DNA from 3 places in the Rahnella sp. BIGb0236 genome. Region 1 is predicted to be linked to each of the others. Evidence: predicted binding sites of a transcription regulator. Region 1 holds the regulator's gene; each other region holds the start of a gene.
What was found. Region 1 encodes sigma-54, which starts transcription at its own class of promoters, with help from an activator protein. Its sites were predicted from a motif close to GTTGGCACANNTTTCGCTNT; they were not measured.
Positions count from the first base shown of each region.

Region 2: a site for sigma-54 is predicted at 3,901-3,920, ahead of glnK (P-II family nitrogen regulator). Genes of this name have one in related genera too.
Region 3: a site for sigma-54 is predicted at 3,549-3,568, ahead of EDF78_RS13310 (circularly permuted type 2 ATP-grasp protein). Genes of this name have one in related genera too.

Region 1 is NZ_SOAO01000010.1:31,145-38,519, forward strand. It holds gene mlaF (phospholipid ABC transporter ATP-binding protein MlaF) at 1-631, opposite strand, end outside; gene EDF78_RS18320 (calcium/sodium antiporter) at 942-1,919, shown strand; gene kdsD (arabinose-5-phosphate isomerase KdsD) at 1,939-2,925, shown strand; gene kdsC (3-deoxy-manno-octulosonate-8-phosphatase KdsC) at 2,942-3,508, shown strand; gene lptC (LPS export ABC transporter periplasmic protein LptC) at 3,505-4,074, shown strand; gene lptA (lipopolysaccharide ABC transporter substrate-binding protein LptA) at 4,052-4,609, shown strand; gene lptB (LPS export ABC transporter ATP-binding protein) at 4,616-5,341, shown strand; gene rpoN (RNA polymerase factor sigma-54) at 5,443-6,876, shown strand; gene hpf (ribosome hibernation promoting factor) at 6,900-7,187, shown strand; gene ptsN (PTS IIA-like nitrogen regulatory protein PtsN) at 7,286-7,375, shown strand, end outside.
Region 2 is NZ_SOAO01000002.1:554,784-562,158, forward strand. It holds gene EDF78_RS06110 (MGMT family protein) at 1-191, shown strand, start outside; gene EDF78_RS06115 (YbaY family lipoprotein) at 266-844, opposite strand; gene tesB (acyl-CoA thioesterase II) at 1,115-1,981, shown strand; gene amtB (ammonium transporter AmtB) at 2,126-3,415, opposite strand; gene glnK (P-II family nitrogen regulator) at 3,501-3,839, opposite strand; gene EDF78_RS06135 (SmdB family multidrug efflux ABC transporter permease/ATP-binding protein) at 4,182-6,014, opposite strand; gene EDF78_RS06140 (SmdA family multidrug ABC transporter permease/ATP-binding protein) at 5,974-7,375, opposite strand, start outside.
Region 3 is NZ_SOAO01000005.1:367,865-375,239, forward strand. It holds gene EDF78_RS13285 (sugar phosphorylase) at 1-721, shown strand, start outside; gene EDF78_RS13290 (YhcH/YjgK/YiaL family protein) at 696-1,172, opposite strand; gene pyrB (aspartate carbamoyltransferase) at 1,554-2,489, shown strand; gene pyrI (aspartate carbamoyltransferase regulatory subunit) at 2,509-2,973, shown strand; gene ridA (2-iminobutanoate/2-iminopropanoate deaminase) at 3,029-3,415, shown strand; gene EDF78_RS13310 (circularly permuted type 2 ATP-grasp protein) at 3,624-5,075, shown strand; gene EDF78_RS13315 (alpha-E domain-containing protein) at 5,069-6,010, shown strand; gene EDF78_RS13320 (transglutaminase family protein) at 6,010-6,804, shown strand; gene EDF78_RS13325 (proteasome-type protease) at 6,831-7,375, shown strand, end outside.

The DNA of each region.
Region 1 (7,375 bases):
TGCTCAGCACTTCAGGCACATCATGAGACACCACAATACAAGTCACGCCCAGCGCATGGTTCAGTTCGTCGATAAGTTTGACCAGCACGCCCATGGTGATGGGATCCTGTCCGACGAAAGGTTCATCGAACATGATCAGCTCCGGATCCAGCGCGATAGCCCGCGCCAGCGCCACACGACGCGCCATCCCGCCTGATAATTCGGCAGGCATCAGATCACCGGCACCGCGCAGACCGACCGCTTCCAGCTTCATGGTCACGGTGCTGCGCAATAACGCTTCTGGCAATTTACTGTGCTCACGCAGCGGAAATGCCACATTTTCGAACACAGTCAGGTCGGTAAACAAGGCACCGGACTGAAACAGCATGCTCATTTTTTTGCGCGATTCGTACAGTTTGCGGCGCGACAGCGTCGGAATGTTATCGCCGTCAAACCAGATTTCGCCGCTGTCCGGCGCAAGTTGCCCGCCGATCAGGCGCAGCAAGGTGGTTTTGCCGATCCCCGAAGGCCCCATAATGGCGGTAACCTTGCCCCGTGGCACTGTCATGTTTATCTCTTCGAAAATGGGACGATCGCCGCGCACGAAACTCATGCCTTTGATCTCTACCAGATTCGATTCGCTTTGACTCATTCAGTTTATCCCTTCGGAATGCTTTCGCTAAGAATACGTCTGACCCGCACCGGGAGTCGTATAACTTTGGTATTTTTACAAAAACTTACCCCGGTTTCGTTACCAAACTTGCCATCGATTTACTTTTCCACCACAGACGGTCAAAATCGACGAATTACCATGTTAAATTAAAAGCCTTCATCGTCTAACATACAGGAACCTGCTGACGGCGTCGTTTTCAGAGAAAATGTTGCTTCAGCTCATGTTGACGAAGGAATCGCCTGCCTGCAAAGGCAACGAACCTCGCATTATACCCAATAAAGGATGTTTCATGCTTCTCGCTATCGTACTGATGATTGTCGGCTTGTTACTGTTAGTTTACGCCGCCGATCGTCTGGTGTACGGAGCCGCAGTGTTGGCACGCTCAATGGGCATTCCTCCGCTGGTGATTGGCATGACCGTCGTCGGCGTCGGGATCTCCCTGCCGGAGCTGGTGGTGTCCACCACGGCCGCCATCAACGATCAGATGGATTTGGCCGTCGGAAACGCAATTGGTTCGAATATCATTAATATTCTTCTGATTTTGGGCGGTGCCGCCCTGATTCATCCACTTTCCGTTCGTTCTGATATATTACGCCGCGAACTCCCTCTATTGTTACTGGTCACTGCGCTGTGCGGTTTTCTGCTCAGCGACGGCGAACTCAGCCGCATTGATGGTGTGTTGCTGCTGGCCAGTGCCGCCGTGTTTATGATGCTGGTGATAAAAATCGCCCGCGCCGCCGAGAAAGAAGGACTGGATACGCTGACCTACGAGCAGATGTCCGAACTTCCGCAGGACAGCAGCAACACCGTGGCGTTTCTGTGGCTGGCGCTGGGCTTTATCATCATGCCGCTGGCGTCCGGGATGATTGTCGACAACAGTACAGTGATTGCCCGCTATTTCGGCGTCAGTGAACTGGTGATTGGTCTGACAGTCATTGCTATCGGCACCAGCCTGCCGGAACTGGCGACATTTATCGCCGGGGCGATTAAAGGTGAGGATGATATCGCGCTGGGCAATATCATCGGTGCCAATATTTTTAACACCTGCCTGGTGCTGGGATTACCCGCGCTGGTGGCACCCGGTTCGTTCAACCCGGACGCATTCCATCGCGATTACTGGGTGATGCTGGCGGTCAGCGTGGTGCTTTCCGGCCTGTGTCTGATGCGTAAACACCGTATCGGTCATTTAGCCGGTGCATTGTTGCTGTGTGGATTTATCGCCTATATGGCGCTGCTGTTCCTGCAACCGGACAGCATTGCCTTCTGAACTCTGTCAGGAACTGACTATGGCTAACTTTACCTTCGCCGCCGACTTTGATTTCCAGGCCGTCGGTCGCGATGTGCTGAAAACAGAACGTGAAGGACTTGAGCAGTTAGATCAATACATTAACGGTGATTTCACCCGCGCCTGCGAAAAAATCTTTGCCTGCACAGGCAAAGTCGTGGTGATGGGGATGGGCAAATCCGGGCATATCGGCCGCAAAATGGCCGCCACCTTTGCCAGCACCGGCACACCGGCTTTCTTTGTCCATCCGGGAGAAGCCAGCCACGGCGATCTGGGCATGGTGTCGAAGCAGGATGTGGTGATTTTGATCTCCAACTCCGGCGAGGCCCATGAAATTCTGGGGCTGATCCCGGTCCTGAAGCGCCTGAACATCACGCTCATCTGCATGACGTCCAATCCGGAAAGCACGATGGGCAAAGCCGCTGATGTCCACCTTTGCGTGAAAGTGCCGAAAGAAGCCTGTCCGCTGGGTCTGGCACCGACCAGCAGCACGACGGCGGTACTGGTGATGGGCGATGCACTGGCGGTTGCGCTGCTGGAAGCCCGTGGCTTTACGCCGGAAGATTTCGCGCTGTCGCATCCGGGCGGAGCACTGGGTCGCAAGCTGTTGCTGCGTGTCAGCGATATTATGCACACCGGCGATGACATCCCGCATGTCACCCGCGACGCCTCCCTGCGGGATGCCCTTCTGGAAATCACCCGCAAAAACCTTGGTATGACGGTGATTTGCAATGATTTGATGAAAATCGAAGGCATCTTTACCGACGGGGATTTACGCCGCATCTTTGATATGGGCGTTAACATCAACACGGCGTCGATTGCCGATGTGATGACCACCGGCGGTATCCGCGTCCGCCCTTCTCTTCTGGCGGTGGATGCACTGAATTTAATGCAGGAAAAACACATTACCTGCGTCATGGTCGCTGATGGTGACCAGTTGCTGGGTGTGTTACATATGCACGATATGCTGCGCGCTGGCGTAGTTTAATTGAGGAATGCCCTGAATGAGTAATAGCGCAGCCCTGGTGGACACCTGCTACGGCCCGGTCAGCACAGACGTGCTTGAGCGGGCGAAAGCGGTCCGCCTGCTGATTTGCGATGTGGACGGCGTCATGTCTGATGGCCTGATCTATATGGGAAATCAGGGAGAAGAGCTGAAAAGTTTTAACGTTCGCGACGGTTACGGTATCCGCTGCCTGCTGACATCTGACATTGAGGTCGCGATTATTACAGGCCGCAATGCAAAATTGCTGGAAGATCGCGCCAAAACCCTCGGCATACGCCACTTGTATCAGGGGCAATCGGATAAGCTTTTGGCCTTCCGCGAACTGTTAGATACACTGTCTTTACAGGCCAGCGAAGTGGCTTACATCGGTGATGACCTGATTGACTGGCCGGTGATGGCCGAAGTGGGCCTTTCTGTCGCGGTTCAGGATGCGCATCCTATCCTGTTGCCGAAAGCAGATTATGTGACCCGAATTGCGGGTGGACGCGGCGCAGTGCGTGAATTGTGTGATTTGATTCTGCTGGCGCAGGGTAAGCTGGAGGACGCCAAAGGGCTGTCGATATGAGTAAAACAAGACTTTGGGTTATTCTGGCTCTGACGGCCATTGTTCTGATACTGATTGGCTGGTCGCTGTCTGACAACAGTGATGATGTCCCGCAGGCCGTCAACGATCAGGATCCGACCTATCAGAGCGCCCACACCGTCACGATGGTGTATGACCCGCTGGGTAGCCTGACGTATAAACTGGTGTCAGATCAGGTAAAATATTACACCGCTGATCAGGTGACATGGTTTACCAATCCGGTAGCCACCATGTATGACAAGAACAAAGTCGCCACCTGGGTATTGCGTTCTGATAAAGCGAAACTGACTCAGGATAAGATGCTCTATCTTTACGGGCATGTGCAGGCCGACAGCCTGACCCCTGAAACATCACAGCTGCAAAGAATCAAAACGGACAATGCACGGGTTAACCTGACGACACAGGACGTTGCCTCAGACGATGAAGTAACGCTTTATGGCACAGGTTTTACATCTAATGGCATGAAAATGCGTGGTAATCTGCGTGATAAAACAGCAGAGCTGATCGAAAAGGTAACGACCTCTTATGAAATTCAAAGCAAAAAATAAATTCCGTGATCTCCTGATCGTCAGCTCATTGTTAGCCGTCAGCATTCCGGCCTTTGCATTGAAAGATGACACGACGAAGCCGATCACCATTGATTCGCAAAATCAGGCGCTGGACGTGAACACCAATACCGCGACCTTCACCGGCAACGTGGTGGTGAATCAGGGTACGATCCAGGTGAAAGCCGATAGAGTTGTCGTGATCCGCCCGCAGGGTGTTTCCGGCAAAGAAGTGGTGGAAGGTTACGGCAACCCGGTGACGTTCTATCAGATGCAGGACAACGGTAAACCGGTTAAAGGCCACGCCCAGAAAGTCCGCTACGAAGTGGAAAACGATCTGGTGACCCTGACCGGCAATGCTTACCTTGAACAGCTGGACAGCAATGTCAAAGGCGACCGCATCACCTATCTGGTGCAAAAACAGCAAATGGAAGCTTTTAGTGATAAAGGTAACCGTGTGACGACCGTACTGGTTCCTTCGCAGCTGCAACAGAAAACGCCTGCAGCAGGCGGCCAGCCGACCAAAAAGAGTAACTGATATTTTATGGCAAAATTAATCGCAGAGAATCTGGCCAAGGCATACAAAGGCCGCAAGGTCGTTGAAGATGTCAGCCTGATGGTCAACTCAGGTGAAATCGTCGGATTATTAGGGCCAAACGGTGCCGGTAAAACCACCACCTTTTACATGGTGGTGGGTATCGTTCAGCGCGATGCGGGGCGTATTGTCGTCGATGAAGAAGACATCAGCCTGCTTCCGCTGCATACCCGCGCCCGTCGCGGTATCGGCTACCTTCCGCAGGAAGCGTCCATTTTCCGTCGTCTCAGCGTGTTTGATAACCTGATGGCGGTGTTGCAGATCCGTGATGATCTGAACAAAGAACAGCGTAACGATCGCGCCAATGAACTGATGGAAGAGTTCCATATTTCTCATTTGCGCGATAACCTCGGTCAGTCACTGTCCGGGGGTGAACGCCGTCGTGTAGAAATTGCCCGTGCGCTGGCAGCGAACCCGAAATTCATCCTGCTGGATGAACCGTTCGCCGGGGTTGACCCGATTTCAGTTATCGACATCAAAAAAATCATTGAGCATTTACGTGACAGCGGCCTCGGCGTACTGATCACTGACCATAACGTGCGTGAAACACTCGATGTGTGTGAACGCGCGTATATCGTCAGTCAGGGGAAATTGATCGCCCACGGCACGCCAGCCGACATTCTTGCTGATGAACAAGTTAAACGTGTTTATCTTGGTGAAGAATTCCGTCTGTGATCTGTGCCGCCGGAACCGTGCCTGTTTCAACTTAAACTGAAACAGGCCGTCTCTGACAGAAGTGTTGCCGTTCTCACTCATCAACGGAATTAAGCCAAGATATGAAGCAAGGTTTGCAACTCAGACTCAGCCAACAACTGGCAATGACTCCTCAGTTACAACAGGCCATCCGCCTGTTGCAATTGTCCACGCTCGAGCTCCAGCAGGAGATCCAACTCGCGCTGGAGAGCAACCCTCTGCTGGAACAAACCGACCTTCATGATGAAATCGATGCGGTGGAAACCACCGACAACGAAGGATTAGATACCCGCGAAGCCCTCGAGCAAAAAGACATGCCCGAAGAGCTGCCGCTGGATGCGACCTGGGATGAGATTTACACCGCAGGCACGCCGTCCGGTACCGGCAATGATTACAGCGATGACGAATTGCCGATTTACCAGGGCGAAACCACCCAGACCCTGCAGGATTACCTGATGTGGCAGGTGGAACTGACGCCGTTTTCCGATACCGATGCCGCGATTGCCACCTCCATCGTCGATGCGGTGGATGACACCGGTTACCTCACCGTTTCCCTTGAAGATATTCTTGAAAGCGTGGGTGACGAAAACATCACCATGGACGAAGTTGAAGCCGTGCTTAAGCGCGTTCAACGCTTTGACCCGGTGGGCGTGGCGGCGCGTGATCTGCGCGACTGTCTGCTGATCCAGCTTTCTCAATATGTTACTGACACCCCGTTTATCACCGAAGCCCGTCTGATCATCAGCGAACATCTCGATTTGCTGGCGAACCATGATTTCCGTGCACTTATGCGATCAACCCGGTTAAAAGAAGATACACTGAAAGGAGCGATGCTCCTGATCCAGTCTCTTGATCCGCGTCCGGGCCAGTCGATCAATACCGGTGAATCCGAATACGTGATCCCGGATGTGCTGGTGCGTAAAGTGTCAGGTGTCTGGACGGTCGAACTGAATTCCGACAGCATTCCGCGACTGAAGATAAATCAGCAGTACGCCGCGATGGGCAATTCCGCACGCAGCGACAGCGACGGCCAGTTTATCCGCAGCAATCTGCAGGAAGCCAAGTGGTTAATCAAAAGTCTGGAAAGCCGTAACGACACGCTGTTAAAAGTGACGCGCTGCATCGTTGAGCAGCAGCAGGCGTTCTTTGAACTGGGTGAAGAATTTATGAAACCTATGGTGCTGGCCGATATCGCCAGTGCCGTAGAAATGCACGAATCGACAATTTCACGTGTGACGACGCAGAAGTTCCTGCACAGCCCGCGTGGCATTTTCGAACTGAAGTATTTCTTCTCCAGCCATGTCAGTACAGACAGCGGCGGCGAGGCATCGTCAACCGCCATCCGGGCGCTGGTGAAGAAATTAATCGCAGCGGAGAATCCTGTAAAACCGCTCAGTGACAGTAAGTTAGCGACCCTGCTTTCCGATCAGGGGATCATGGTCGCACGACGGACCGTCGCCAAATACCGAGAGTCTTTGTCCATCCCGCCCTCAAACCAACGTAAACAGTTAGTTTGACCTCAACAGAGAAGGAAGACATTATGCAGCTCAACATTACCGGACATCACATTGAGATCACGGATCCCCTGAGAGAATTCATCACGTCGAAGCTGGCCAAGCTCGAGCAGTATTTCGACAGGATTAATCAGGTGTATGTGGTGTTGAGCGTGGAAAAGGTGCAAAAAGTTGCGGAAGCGACTTTGCATGTGAATGGAGGCGAATTACATGCCACCTCGGAACATCAGGATATGTACGCAGCGATTGACGGACTGGTTGATAAACTGGCCCGCCAGCTGAATAAACATAAAGACAAACTGAAACAGCACTGACATTCATGTAGCCAACCCTGTGCTACAAACCTTCGGGCATCGGCTTGTGACCTTCGGGAAACGAGCCGATATAGCTTTAAGGGTGAAACAGCGCAAAAGTGAAAGATGACATGATTAACGATACTGCAATGCAATTAACGTCGGTGCTCAATGCCGAATGCACCAAAAGTGGCGTTCATTGCGCCAGC
Region 2 (7,375 bases), on a different contig from region 1:
GTCAGGTTGGCGGTGTACTGAAAAAGTTACCTGAAGGCAGCACACTGCCATGGCACCGGGTCATTAACCGTCATGGCGAGATTTCCCTGCAAGGTGAGGATTTTAAACGTCAGCGTCAGGCGCTACTGGCAGAAGGCATCATTTTTAAGAAAGGCAAAGTGGATTTAGAGAAATACGGCTGGAAATGGTAGTTGCTTGTGCGAACGTGCCATTAAAAAGCACCGCCGGAGCGGTGCCTGATACCTGCAATAACAACGCGATGACGTTAATAGGTCGGTTGCGTTGGCACTGCGCTGATTGGCGCCTGTGAAGACTCCATCCCCGGATTTGCCGGATTACTCATCGGCCCTAACGCCGTCGGCTTCGTGGCGACCGGTACAGCAACGACCGGGACCAGCTGCAGATCGGCACGGGTGCCCTGACCGTTGTTAATCACCTCTTTAATTGAATCGGTGACGAAGGTCATCTGGCCGTTAACTGTCACGGCGGCGCTCAACAGAACGCGGGCATTGGGGGCAATTTCCTGCGGGTTATACGGCAGGATAAAGCTGAATGGTGCCTGCTTGCCCTGGGTTCTCGCCACTTTCTGCGAAATCACACGCGACGGCGCATCGGACACTGACGCATCAGACAGGGTTACCGTCAGAACCGCATCCGGTGGCAACGCCACACGCTGATTGATAAACACGCTACCCGACACATTCGGGCCGGTGATCGCAGGTTCAGTGGCCGGACTGGCCGCCGTATTAACAGGGGGTTGCTGCGCTGGTGCCTCATGATGCTGAGCGCACCCGGCAAGAGTCAGAGACAGCGCGGTTCCACCTACTATCTGCCAAAGTTTCATTGATCGTACTCCCTTTTTATTAGTCGCTTGTCGACAAGCTGTAATAAACGCCGACGATGAATTTAGTGACTTTAACCAGCTTACCCATTAATCATGGCACAAAAGTCTGAGGTTTTCCTGTCAGCGGGTAAACAGATCTTCAGGGCAAACGGAAGATCCACTATGATTAACAGGTTAGACCTGTCGGTGAAGGTGTATTTCAGAGGATTCCTGCCTGCACTACCCTGAGTCACTGAGGTCGATATCACCGGTAACTTTCATGAGGCCACTATGAGTCAGGCATTAAAAAATCTGCTGGATCTGTTAGATCTGGAAAAAATTGAAGAAGGGCTGTTTCGTGGTCAAAGTGAAGATTTGGGTTTACGTCAGGTCTTTGGAGGTCAGGTAGTCGGGCAGGCATTGTATGCCGCCAAACAAACCGTGCCGGTTGACCGTGGGATCCACTCCTTCCACAGCTATTTCCTGCGTCCGGGCGACAGCAGCAAACCGATTATCTATGACGTGGAAATCTTGCGTGACGGTAACAGCTTCAGCGCCCGCCGCGTGAAAGCCGTTCAGCACGGTAAGCCGATTTTCTATATGACGGCCTCGTTCCAGAGTCAGGAAAGCGGTTTTGAACATCAGAACACCATGCCGGACGTGCCGCCGCCAGAAACGCTGGTCTCGGAATCAGAGATTGCCAAAAATCTGGCTCATCTGATCCCGGAAAAATTCCGCGAAAAATTCATCGGCCATAAGCCGATTGAAATGCGTCCGGTGAAATTCCACAACCCGCTGAAAGGCAGTAAAGAAGAGCCACACCGTGCAGTCTGGTTCCGTGCCAATGGCGATATGCCCGATGATTTGCGGATCCATCAATATTTGCTGGGCTATGCGTCGGATTTCAACTTCCTGCCAACGGCGCTGCAACCGCACGGTATCGGGTTCCTTGAACCCGGTATGCAGGTCGCGACCATTGACCACTCGATGTGGTTCCACCGTCCTTTCCGCATGGATGACTGGCTGTTATACGCCGTGGAGAGTACGTCTGCTTCGGGCGCGCGCGGATTTGTGCGTGGTCAGTTCTATACCCGTGATGGCGTGCTGGTCGCCTCAACGGTGCAGGAAGGCGTCATCCGCCAGCGAACGCCTGAATAACACCGGACACTCGCTGAATAAGGCGCATTAAAAAGGGGCGATATCAATATCGCCCCTTTTGCATATCATCATTATTTTATTGTTTTTAACGGCTTAGTAAGAGAATTAGCGCACTACTTTCTCTGAAATCTTATGACTGCCGGATTACTGGTTATACGCGTTTTCGCCGTGGCTGTTAACGTCCAGACCTTCGCGCTCTTGTTCTTCCGGAACACGCAGACCGACGATCATGTCAGCCACTTTGTAGCCGATGAAGGCCACAACGCCAGACCACACCAGAGTCACGCACACGCTGAAGAACTGAACCCAGACCTGATGGCCCATTGTCACGCCTTCTGCGTAGCCTACGCCGCCCAGTGAGCTGGAAGTGAACACACCCGTCAGCAGACAACCTACGATACCGCACACGCCATGCACACCGAACACGTCACAGGTGTCATCCACACGCAGCCATTTTTTCAGGGTAACCACACCCCACAGGCCAGTCACACCGCCAACCAGACCGATGATCAGAGCACCACCCACGCCGACCGTACCGCATGCCGGGGTGATAGCCACCAGACCCGCGATAGCACCGGAGCTTGCGCCTAACAGTGACGGCTTACCACGAACCATCCACTCAACCAGTGTCCAGGACAGGATTGCGCCAGCAGTTGCAATCACAGTGTTCAGGAACGCCAGCGCGGCAATGGAACTTGCTGCACTTGCAGAGCCGGCGTTAAAGCCGAACCAGCCGACATACAGGATAGCGGCACCCGTGAAGACCATTGGCAGGTTGTGGGGTTTGAAGGCTTCTTTACCGAAACCGGCACGTTTACCCAGCAGGTAAGCACCGACCAGACCCGCGATTGCCGCGTTGATATGAACAACCGTACCGCCCGCGAAGTCCAGCGCGCCGTCGGCGGCCAGGAAACCACCTGCCCATACCATGTGTGCCATCGGGATGTAGGAGAAGGTCAGCCAGATCACAGTGAAAATCAGTACTGCCGAGAAGCGGACACGTTCAGCGATGCCACCCACGATCAGTGCCACGGTGATACAGGCAAATGAGCACTGGAATGCAACGTGGATCATCTGGGAGAAGGTACCGGTGACAGAATCCAGGCCGATGCCTTTCATCATGACGTTACCGAAACCGCCGAAGAAGGCGTTACCTTCGCTGAATGCCAGGCTGTAACCGTAGAGGATCCACAGTACGCAGACCAGTGCAAAGGTGACAATAACCTGTGTCAACATGGATAAAACGTTTTTAGAACGCAGCAAACCGCCGTAGAACAACGCCACGCCAGGCACGGTCATAAACAATACCAGCGCGGTACAAATCATCATAAAGGCGTTATCAGCGCCGTTGGCGGCGGCTGGTGCTGCTGCCATGGCAAGCGAAGGCAGCAATGCGACTGCGCCAAGCCCCATCATGGATAAAAGTTTTTTCATTATTAACCCACCCCTGTTTCTCAAAACTGTTTTTTCTAATCTGATTTATCTCAAACCGAATGGCTGGAGAGATAAAAGCCTGAAATTACAGTGCTGCTTCGTCGGTTTCACCAGTACGAATACGGATAACACGTTGCAATTCAGCAACGAAAATTTTGCCATCGCCGATCTTGCCGGTGTAGGCCGCTTTGCTGATCACGTCGATCACTTCATCAAGCTGATCGTCAGCGATAGCAATGTCGATTTTTACTTTTGGAAGAAAATTCACGCTGTATTCCGCGCCACGGTAAAGTTCGGCGTGACCTTTCTGACGGCCAAAACCTTTAACTTCCGTTACGGTCAGCCCCTGAATTCCAACAGCAGACAGCGCTTCACGCACGTCTTCCAGCTTAAAAGGTTTGATCACCACAGTAACCAGCTTCATTTTGCCACTCCTCGAATTAAGGGCTTGCCGCGAGAGGATTCGCGCCCGATACCGAATGGTTAAAGCAAAGGGTGTGCCAGAGTTGAAATTCCACAGAGATTCATGCCATTCCCGCGCAATACGGCATTTTCAGAATAATCGTGACCCGGCGCACAGTTGCCGCGCCATATTCAGGGTTGCAGTACACGCACCATTAAAGTGCTTATCGCTGCTTTTTAGTGCAATAAGATCGGAGGACGTCTTTGGGGTGCATGAATAAGGTGCGCGAGGGAGTAAATGCGGGAAAAGAATACTTCTGCTGAAAGAGGGCTGGCGTAATGTGGACACTACGCCAGCGGGTGGTCAGGCATTTTCCGTTGCAGATATAATCTGGCCGCCGGAAGCCAGTTCCTGTCCGGCAAGTTGCAACTGATACATCTGATAATACCGGCCTTTTTCTGCCAGCAACTGCAGATGGTTACCCTGCTCTACGGATTGCCCGCGGTGCAATACCAAAATATTATCCGCATCAACAATCGTCGATAACCGGTGAGCAATCACCACCAATGTGGTTTGCTGACGAATTGCCCGTAATGCACGCTGGATCGCCTGTTCTGTTCCCGAATCTATATTGGCCGTTGCCTCGTCAAGGATCAGAATTTCCGGTGCCTGCACCAAAACGCGCGCCATCGCCAGTAATTGCTTCTGCCCGACAGACAGATTATTGCCCTGCTCACCGAGTCGCGTATTCAGCCCTTCCGGCATTTCTCGTACCAGCGGCGAAAGCTGCACAATGTCCAGCGCGTGCCAGACCTGTGCCTCATCAATATCACGGCCTAAGGTCACATTGGCGAATACCGACTCCGCAAGAACAACAGGATCCTGCTGAACCATCGCAATCCCTTTGCGCAGACTGGTATGCGACAGATCCGCGAGGTTGCGACCGTCGACCCTGATCTCGCCTTTATTGAGCGGGTAATAGCCCATCAGCAGATTCGCCAGCGTACTTTTGCCACTGCCGGTGTGCCCGACCAGTGCCACAAATCCACGCGAAGGGACATGCAGGGAAATGTTTTCCAGCACCCATTTATCCGGGCGATAGGCAAAACTGACGTCGCGAATATCAATCTCGCCGCTGGTCAGTAATTTGTCATCCGGCCCGTATTGCTGCTGGGTTCTGTCCATCAGGTCAAAGATACGCTCACCCGCCACAACGGCCTGTTGCATAATCGACTGCTGTGACGTCAGTTCTATCAGCGGTTCGTTAAGCCTGCCAAGGTAGTTAATGAAAGCGTACAACACCCCGACACCGACTGCCCCTTCGGCACTGAATCCAAACAACAGCAACAACCCGCAGAGAATCAGCGAAGAAAACAGGCTGAGCAAAGGACGCAGCAGAAAGCCTTCCAGACGCAGCGTTTGCATACGCGCCAGATAATGAGACTGGCTGGCGCGGGCAAGCCGTTCACCGAACCGTTTCTGCTGACGGAATTGCTGAATTACATTCATGCCGTTGATGACTTCGTTGAAACCATCATTAATATCCGCCAGATACGCACGCACCTTGCGAACCACCGGCGTACTGTAAATCTGGTATAACCCCATCACGACAAACACCGCCGGGAAGATGCAAATTGCGACCGACGCCAGCCGCCAGTCAAGGCTGAACATCGCCACCAGCATCGCGCCGATCAGGGCAATGCTGCGCAAGACCGTCGACACCACGGTCACATACAAGTCACGGATCACTTCCGTGTCGTTGGTCACGCGGGAAATAAGCTGGCCGACGGGCTGGGTATCAAAGGCGCTTAACGGCTGACGTAATGCCGCATCCATGACATCCGTACGCAGACGCTGGACCACGCCCACCGCTGCACGGTTGAACAAAAGCGCCTGAAAATAGTGCAGGCTGGCCGCCAGAAACTGCAGAAAGATAAAACTCAGCGCGAGCAGGCTGACTTTACCCCACGGCATTTCGCCTTTGGCGACATAATGATCAATGAAGAAACTGATCAGAATAGGCCCGGTCACTTCGGCAGCCGCTGCGACCCATAGCATCAGTACCGCAAAAGATAATGGCCTGCTGTAAGGTTTTCCGTATTTCAAAAGACGTTTCAGCGTGGGCCAAAGCTTCTGAATTTTATTAGTTTTCTGTTCAGCCACGAGGTTCCGGCTCCTTTTCCTGCGGCACATCATCCAGCGCGGCTTCTAACTGCTGATAACGGAACATGTCACGGTACCAGCCCGGCTTCGCAGCAAGCTGGTCATGATTGCCACGCTGCGAAATACTTCCCTGACTGAAAACCAGAATTTCACTGGCTTCGGTCAGGGCAGACAGGCGATGCGCACTGATGATCACTGTCCGGTCACTGCCCCACTGGCGCAGGTTATGCAGGATCTGGTGTTCAGTACGCCCATCGACGGCGGATAAGGCATCATCCAGGATCAGGATTTCCGCTTTCAACAACAGCGCCCGCGCAATCGAAATACGTTGCTTCTGACCGCCGGAAAGCATGACGCCCCGCTCACCGACCTCCGTTTCGTAACCCTGCGGTAAACGCAAAATGTCATCATGAACGCTGGCAAGACGTGCCGCTTCTTCAATTTCTTCCTGCGTGGCCTCCGGCCTTCCGAGCGCAATATTCTGCGCCACGGTGTCAGAGAACAGGAACGGCGTCTGGCTGACCACTGCCAGCCGGGCGCGCCAGTCATCGAGGCGGATCTCTTTCAGGGACAGCCCGTGATAACGCACTTCGCCTTCGGTCACATCAAACTGGCGCTGCAGCAGAGCCAGCAAAGTACTTTTACCGGAACCCGTCGGGCCGCATAACCCCAGCATTTGCCCCGGTTGCAGGGAAAAGGCAACCGAGGTTAAGGCTGCGTGACGGTTCTCCGGATAATGGAAACCGGTGATATCCGCGTCAAGTACCGCTCGCCCCGCCGGTAGTGGTGTGGTGCCGTCCACGACGGCTGGCGCTTCCTGTAACAGGCTGCGGATACGGCTGTAAGCCGCGCTGCCACGTTCCACGATGTTAAACATCCAGGCAAGGGCCAGCATTGGCCAGATCATCAGGCCAAGATACATCACGAAACTGGTGAGTTCACCGAGGGTCAGGTGGCCGTTGACCACCATCCAGCTACCGCCGCCAATGGCCAACAGGTTTGCCATGCCGATGGACACATAGATTGTCGGATCGAAACGCGCATCAACGCGGGCGACCCGCATGTTTTTCGCGCCGGTATCTGCGGCCACATCAGCAAATTGCGATGACTGGTGATTTTCCAGACCAAAGGCTTTGATCATGCGGATGCTGGTCAGGCTTTCCTGCGCCTGATCGTTGAGTGACGAAAACGCCGCCTGCGCGGTTTTGAAGCGGGAATGCAACTGGTCGCCATAACGCTTGATGATGATGGCCATCACCGGCATCGGCACCAGTGACAGTAAGGTCAGTTCCCAGCTGATTTGCGTTGCCATGACGATCAGTACCGCCAGCCCCATAACCAGAGAATCGACCAGCGTCAGCACGCCCTCACCTGCCGCAAACACCACGCGATCG
Region 3 (7,375 bases), on a different contig from region 1:
CAAATTCATGGCGCAGGAAACGCTGCGTAAGGAAGGCCGCGTCTCCTACAAAGACAACGGCGACGGCACGCATTCGCCGTATGAACTGAACATCAATTACCTCAGCGCGCTGACCGAACCGGAAGACGATACCGAACTGAAAGTCCGTAAGTTTCTGGCGGCGCAGGCGCTGTTGCTGTCGTTTATCGGCGTACCGGCGATTTACATCCACAGCCTGCTGGGCAGCGAGAACGATCTTGAAGGGATGCATCAGTCGGGGATCAACCGCCGTATTAACCGTAAAAAGCTGGATCTGCCGACTATCGAGGCCGAACTGGAAAAACAAGACGGTTTGCGTGCGCGCGTGTTTTACGGTTTACAGGCCCTGATCAGACACCGCCGTGAGCATCCGGCTTTTTCACCGCAGGCCGGTCAGCGCGTGTTCGATCTGGGTAAATCGCTGTTTGCCATGGAACGTTATGATCCGATAACCGAAGATCGGATCAGCTGCATTTTCAATATCAGCGATCATTCTCAGATGCTGAAACTGGCGGTGGAAGGGAAAGATCTGATTGGCGGAGAAGTGTTTAACGGCCAGATGCGACTCCAGCCGTGGCAGGTGGTGTGGATCAAACATAAACTCAAAGCGCCGGAACGTCTCGGCAGGCTGCGTCGCTGGCGGATGAAGCTGATCAAGCGGACAAAACGCTACACAATCAGCGTGAAGCGCTCAATGCGCTGACGTTCATTTTCACTACCGCTTTACGCACGTTCGCCGGTTCGCCGACGGCGCACAGCGGCTTATGCACTTCGCCCGGATAAAACACCACGAAATCGCCGGTCTGCATGATCATGGTTTTTTCCTGCTCACCGGCAGCCAGAAACGCGATGTCTTTATCTTCCAGCCAGTCGGTATCGATATAACCGGCCGGTAAGTTGCTGAATGTCATGCCTTCGGTGCCGTTGAGGATAATCTGGATATCCAGATTACGCGCATGGAACTCAGCGCGGCGCTCAGCCATCGGGGCCGTCATGTCATTGGAAATCAGCACAAACGCGTCGTCGCCACGGATATCGTGTTTGCCCAGCGGCGTGTCCGCAGTGATATGTTGCTTAACGTATTCAATGGCCTCGCGCAGTTCTGCAGGCAGATAAGGGACGAGATGCAGTTGATGGATATTGCCGGTTATCATGGTTTTCCCTTCGCTAATGTGAAAATGAAATACTGTTTCAATGTCTGCCCATAATAATGCACCCGAAGGCGACACCCTTTGATCCAGTTAACAGTTTTTATCTTCGTTTTCCGTCATACCAATCGTTTGCCTTCAGGCCGTTTTTCCGCTTGATGTCGTCGATGACCCGCGTATAATGCGCCACAATTTGCCGGGAGAACCCATGAACAATCGCCACGTTTTGTGCTCAGATGATCGACCAAACACCGTGCCATCAGGCAGCCCGCTGCCGTTGTTCTTCCGTGGTATTGCCGTTTTACTGAAAGCCCCTCATTGAGGGGCTTTTTTTTGTCCGGAATTTGAGTAGCCGATTTTTTACGCGTAAAGAACAGGAGAATGACTATGGCCAATCCGCTGTATCAGAAAGACATCATTTCTATCAACGATCTCAGCCGCGAAGAGCTGGAACTGGTACTCGATACCGCTGCCAGCCTGAAAGCCAACCCGCAGCCTGAATTGCTGAAACACAAAGTGATCGCCAGTTGTTTCTTCGAAGCCTCAACCCGAACCCGTCTGTCGTTTGAAACATCCATGCATCGTTTGGGTGCCTCGGTGGTCGGTTTCTCCGACAGCAGCAACACCTCGCTCGGCAAAAAAGGCGAAACGCTGGCCGACACCATTTCGGTTATCAGCACCTATGTCGATGCGATTGTGATGCGTCACCCGCAGGAAGGCGCGGCGCGTCTGGCGACCGAATTCTCCGGCGGCATTCCGGTGCTCAACGCAGGCGACGGCGCGAACCAGCATCCGACGCAAACCCTGCTGGATTTGTTCACCATTCAGGAAACGCAGGGGCGTCTCGACAACATCAAAATCGCCATGGTCGGCGACCTGAAATACGGCCGCACGGTGCATTCCCTGGCGCAGGCGCTGGCGAAATTTAACGGTAACCGTTTCTACTTTATCGCGCCGGATGCGCTGGCGATGCCGGGCTACATCCTCAGCCTGCTGGAAGAGAAAGGCATCGAATACAGCCTGCACAGCAGCATCGAGGAAGTGGTGTCTGACATCGACATTCTGTACATGACCCGCGTACAAAAAGAGCGTCTGGATCCGTCGGAATACGCCAATGTGAAAGCGCAGTTTATCCTGCGCGCGGCCGACCTGACGAATGCCCAGCCGCACCTGAAAGTGCTGCATCCGCTGCCGCGTATCGACGAGATCACGCCGGATGTCGATAAAACGCCTTACGCCTGGTATTTCCAGCAGGCCGGTAACGGCATTTTTGCGCGTCAGGCGTTACTGGCGCTGGTCCTGAACGCAGACACTGCACAGTAAACTTGAGGAGAACACGATCATGACACACGACAATAAACTTCAGGTTGAAGCCATCAAATGCGGCACGGTGATTGACCATATTCCGGCGCAGGTCGGCTTTAAATTACTGTCCCTGTTCAAGTTTACCCAGACCGAACAGCGCGTGACCGTCGGCCTGAACCTGCCTTCCGGCGAACTGGGCCGCAAAGACATCATCAAAATCGAGAACACCTTCCTCACCGACGAACAGGTTAATCAGCTGGCGGTGTATGCCCCGCGTGCGACGGTCAACCGCATCGACAATTACGACGTGGTGAAAAAGCTGATGCCGACGCTGCCGGAGCGGATTGTCGGCGTGCTGCGCTGCCCGAACGGCAACTGCATCAGCCGTTTTGAACCGGTGGATTCCAGCTTTGCGGTCAGGCAGCGTGCGGACGGTGTGCATCTGAAATGCAAATATTGCGAGAAAGAGTTTGAGCATCAGGTCGTGCTGAACAACGATTAACCCTTTATACTGAGGGATAATTTTTTATTCACCTTAACTCAAATCAGGAGACATTATGTCCCGCGAAATCAGCACTGAAAACGCCCCTGCCGCTATCGGTCCTTACGTTCAGGGCGTGGATCTGGGCAGCATGATCATCACTTCCGGCCAGATCCCTGTGGATCCTAAAACCGGCGCTGTCGCTGACGATATTTCTGCGCAGGCGCGTCAGTCACTGGACAACGTGCAGGCGATCGTGGAAGCGGCTGGCCTGAAAGTTTCAGACATCGTGAAAACCACCGTTTTCGTGAAAGATCTGAATGACTTCGCCACCGTTAACGCCACGTATGAAGCCTTCTTCACCGAGCACAACGCGCCCTTCCCGGCCCGTTCTTGCGTTGAAGTGGCCCGTCTGCCAAAAGACGTGAAAATCGAAATCGAAGCCATCGCCGTCCGCCGTTAATCCGCGCCAGTGATGCACCAGACCAGCCTGCGGGCTGGTTTTTTTTGCCCTGTTTTCAGGCAAAGGATCCTTTTATCGCTCTATAATTAAGCAGACCTGCCTCATTTCCCCTGATTTTCTCTGCGTTTTGCACGCTGGCACACTTTATGCCTGATCTTCATTGTTATTGAACGATTCAATTGCGGCCTGTCCAGTTTGTGAGGTGATGATGATCAAGATTGACCTTTCCGATTCACCCTTTTTTGATGAGATGTTAATGGCTGAAGGGAAACACCGCAGCCATTATCAGGCCTACTGGCAGTGGTTGCAGCAAGCCGACCAACAGGCAGTTCAGCGCAAAAAAGAGGAAGCCGCGCTGTTGTTCCATCGGGTGGGAATTACCTTTAATGTTTACGGTGAAGATGATGGCGCGGAACGGCTGATCCCGTTCGACAGCGTGCCGCGCATTATTCCGGCCAGCGAATGGCAGATGCTCGATCGCGGGATCCGCCAGCGGGTTCAGGCGCTGAATGCTTTTCTGCACGATATTTACCACGACCAGAAGATCCTCAAAGCGGGGATCGTCCCGGCGGAACAGGTGCTGGCCAACGATCAGTATCAGCCGTGCATGCAGGGCATTGATCTTCATCGCGATACCTACGCGCACATTGCCGGCACCGACATGGTGCGCGGCGGCGATGGCGAATATTACGTGCTGGAAGACAACCTGCGTACGCCGTCCGGCGTGTCGTACATGATGGAAAACCGCAAAATGATGATGCGGTTATACCCCGAACTGTTTGCCGAGCAGCGTATTGCGCCGGTGTCCCGCTACCCTTCCCACTTACTGCAAACCCTGCGCGAAAGCACCACGGTCAATGATCCGACCGTTGTCGTGCTGACGCCGGGCCGCTTTAACAGTGCCTATTTCGAGCACAGTTTCCTCGCGCAGCAAATGGGCGTTGAGCTGGTAGAAAGCGTCGATCTGTTTGTGAAAGACGGCGCGGTGTTTATGCGCACCACCGCCGGGCCGTGCAAAATTGACGTGATTTACCGGCGTATCGACGATGCATTCCTCGATCCGCTGGCGTTCCGCGCCGATTCGATGCTCGGCGTGCCCGGCCTGCTGTCGGTGTATCGATCCGGTGGCGTGGTGCTGGCGAATGCCATCGGCACCGGCGTGGCGGATGACAAATCGATATACCCGTATGTGCCGGAAATGATCCGCTACTATCTGGCGGAAGATCCGATCCTCAATAACGTGCCGACCTGGCAATGCCGCAAGGAAAGCGATCTCTCTTTCGTGCTGGCGAATCTGGAAAAAATGGTGGTGAAGGAGGTTCATGGCGCAGGCGGTTACGGCATGCTGATTGGCCCGACAGCCAGTAAGGCGGAAATCGACCGCTTCCGCGAATTGCTGCGTACCCGCCCGGAAAACTACATCGCACAGGAAACGCTGGCGCTGTCCACCTGCCCGACCTTTGTCGGTAACGGGCTGGCACCGCGCCATATCGACCTGCGGCCTTTTGCCCTGACCGGTGCGGAAATCCGTCTGGTGCCGGGCGGGTTAACCCGTGTGGCGCTGGCGGAAGGTTCGCTGGTGGTCAATTCATCTCAGGGCGGCGGAACCAAAGACACCTGGGTGCTGGAAGAAAATCCGACGGAGGATGACGCATGCTAAGCAGAACAGCCAGCGAACTGTACTGGATGGCGCGTTATCTGGAACGCGCCGAGAATATCGCACGTCTGCTGGACGTGACCAACAAACTGTCGATGATGTCGATCCGCGATGTCAGCGCACGTGATGAAAATAACGACCTGCTGGTGCCGCTGACCATGACCGGTACGCGCACCTTATTCAGTGAGCATTATCCGCAGGAAACCATGAGCAATCTGCTCAACTTTTTTGCGCTGGACAGTGTCAACCACAGCAGCATTTTCAGCTGTTTGCAGATGGCGTGGAACAATGCCCATGCCGTGCGCGGCAGCCTGTCGTCTGAGGTCTGGGAAAGCATCAATGCCACCTGGATTGAGATGAAACTGATCCGCCGTCAGGGCGTCGGTTCTGCCGGAGCGGATTCCTTCTTCGACTGGGTGAAGGAACGTTCACATCTGTTTCGCGGCGCGATGTTCGGCACGTTGTTGCGCAGCGATGCACAGAATTTTATCCGCCTCGGCACCATGCTGGAACGCGCAGACAGCACCGCGCGCCTGCTGGATGCCAAAAACCAGTTACTGAATGCCGATGAAGATCCGGTGCGCGAATACTACCGGATGGATACCTTGCTGCGCGCCGTCAGCGCCCGCGAGGCGTTCCACACCCTCTACAAACAGCAACTCAGCCAGAAACGTATTGCGGAGCTGCTGGTGCTGCGCCGCGAGTTACCGCGCTCCCTGCTTTCCTGTGTCGAAATCATGGCCGAACAGCTGGAGGAAATCGGCGGCAGCGCGGGCAATTTGCCACGCCGCCGCGTCCATACCCTTCATGCACAACTTCGTTTTACCGAAATGGACGAGATCGTTGAGATGGGTCTCAGCCCCTGGCTGATGCAGTTTCTGGATCAGACCAACGCCATCGCTGAGAGCATTCATCAAACCTATCTGGAGGCTCAATAATGAAACTGAATGTCACACATCAGACGCATTACACCTATGCGCAACAGGTTAAACACAGCACGCAATACCTGCGCCTGACCCCGCAGGATTCCAGCCATCAGAAAATTTTATCCTGGGATCTGACCCTGCCGGAATACGCCACCCGCACGCTGGATGCCTACGGCAATGTGCTGCATGTTCTGACGCTCGATCAGCCTCATCAGGCCATCACCATTGAAGCCAATGGCGTGGTAGAAATTGAAGACAACACGGAAGATGACAGTTGCGGACACCTCTCGCCGCTGGTGTTTTTACGCACCAGCCCGCTGACGCTGGCCGACGGTGCCATCCGCGATTTCGCCAGCCGCTATTACCGGCCACAGGCGCAACATGAAAGTCTGTGCAATCTGATGGGCGAATTGCTGCTGAAAATGCCGTATAACCCCGGCAGTACCACGGTGAAAGACAGCGCCTCGCAGGCGTTTTCGGCACAAACCGGCGTCTGTCAGGATCACACTCACGTGTTCCTCGCCTGCTGCCGCAGTCTGGGCATTCCGGCACGCTACGTCAGCGGCTATCTTTACTCGGAGGATTCCACTCATGTCGCCATGCACGCCTGGGCGGAAGCCTGGCTGGATGACCGCTGGCAGAGCTTTGACGTCACCAACAACACCTGCAAACCGAATCAGCATTTGAAACTGGCTATCGGCATAGATTATCTTGATGCATGCCCGGTTCGCGGCGTCCGGCTGGGCGGAGGAAGCGAAGACATGCGCACTGTCGCGGCCGTCGCCATGCTCGACGTTCCGCAATGATCCTGAATGCCTGAGGAAACTTTTTTATGACTTACTGTGTGGCCATGCGCTTATCCTCTGGCCTGGTGTTCGTTTCAGATTCACGCACCAATGCCGGAGTGGACCATATTTCCACTTTCCGCAAGCTGCATGTCTTTCATCAAAGCGATGAGAGGGTGCTGGTGATCCAGAGCGCCGGTAATCTGGCGACCACACAGAGCATTATCAGTCTGCTGCACCGCCGCTGTCTGGATGATGAACGGGAAAACCTGCTGAACGTGAAGTCGCTGTACGATGCCGCCAGCCTGCTGGGGGAAACGGTGCGTGAAGTGATTGCGCGGGACAGCGGTGCCAATCAGGGCGGCAACACCGATTTCAGCTGTAACCTGTTGCTCGGCGGCCAGATCAAAGGCGAGGGTCTGCGGCTGTTCCATATTTATCCGCAGGGGAATTTCATCGAAGCCACACATGACACGCCGTATTTCCAGATTGGCGAAAGTAAGTACGGCAAACCGATCATCGACCGGGTGCTGAACTACGACACCGCGCTGGATCAGGCGATGCAATGTGCGCTGATTTCGATGGATTCGAC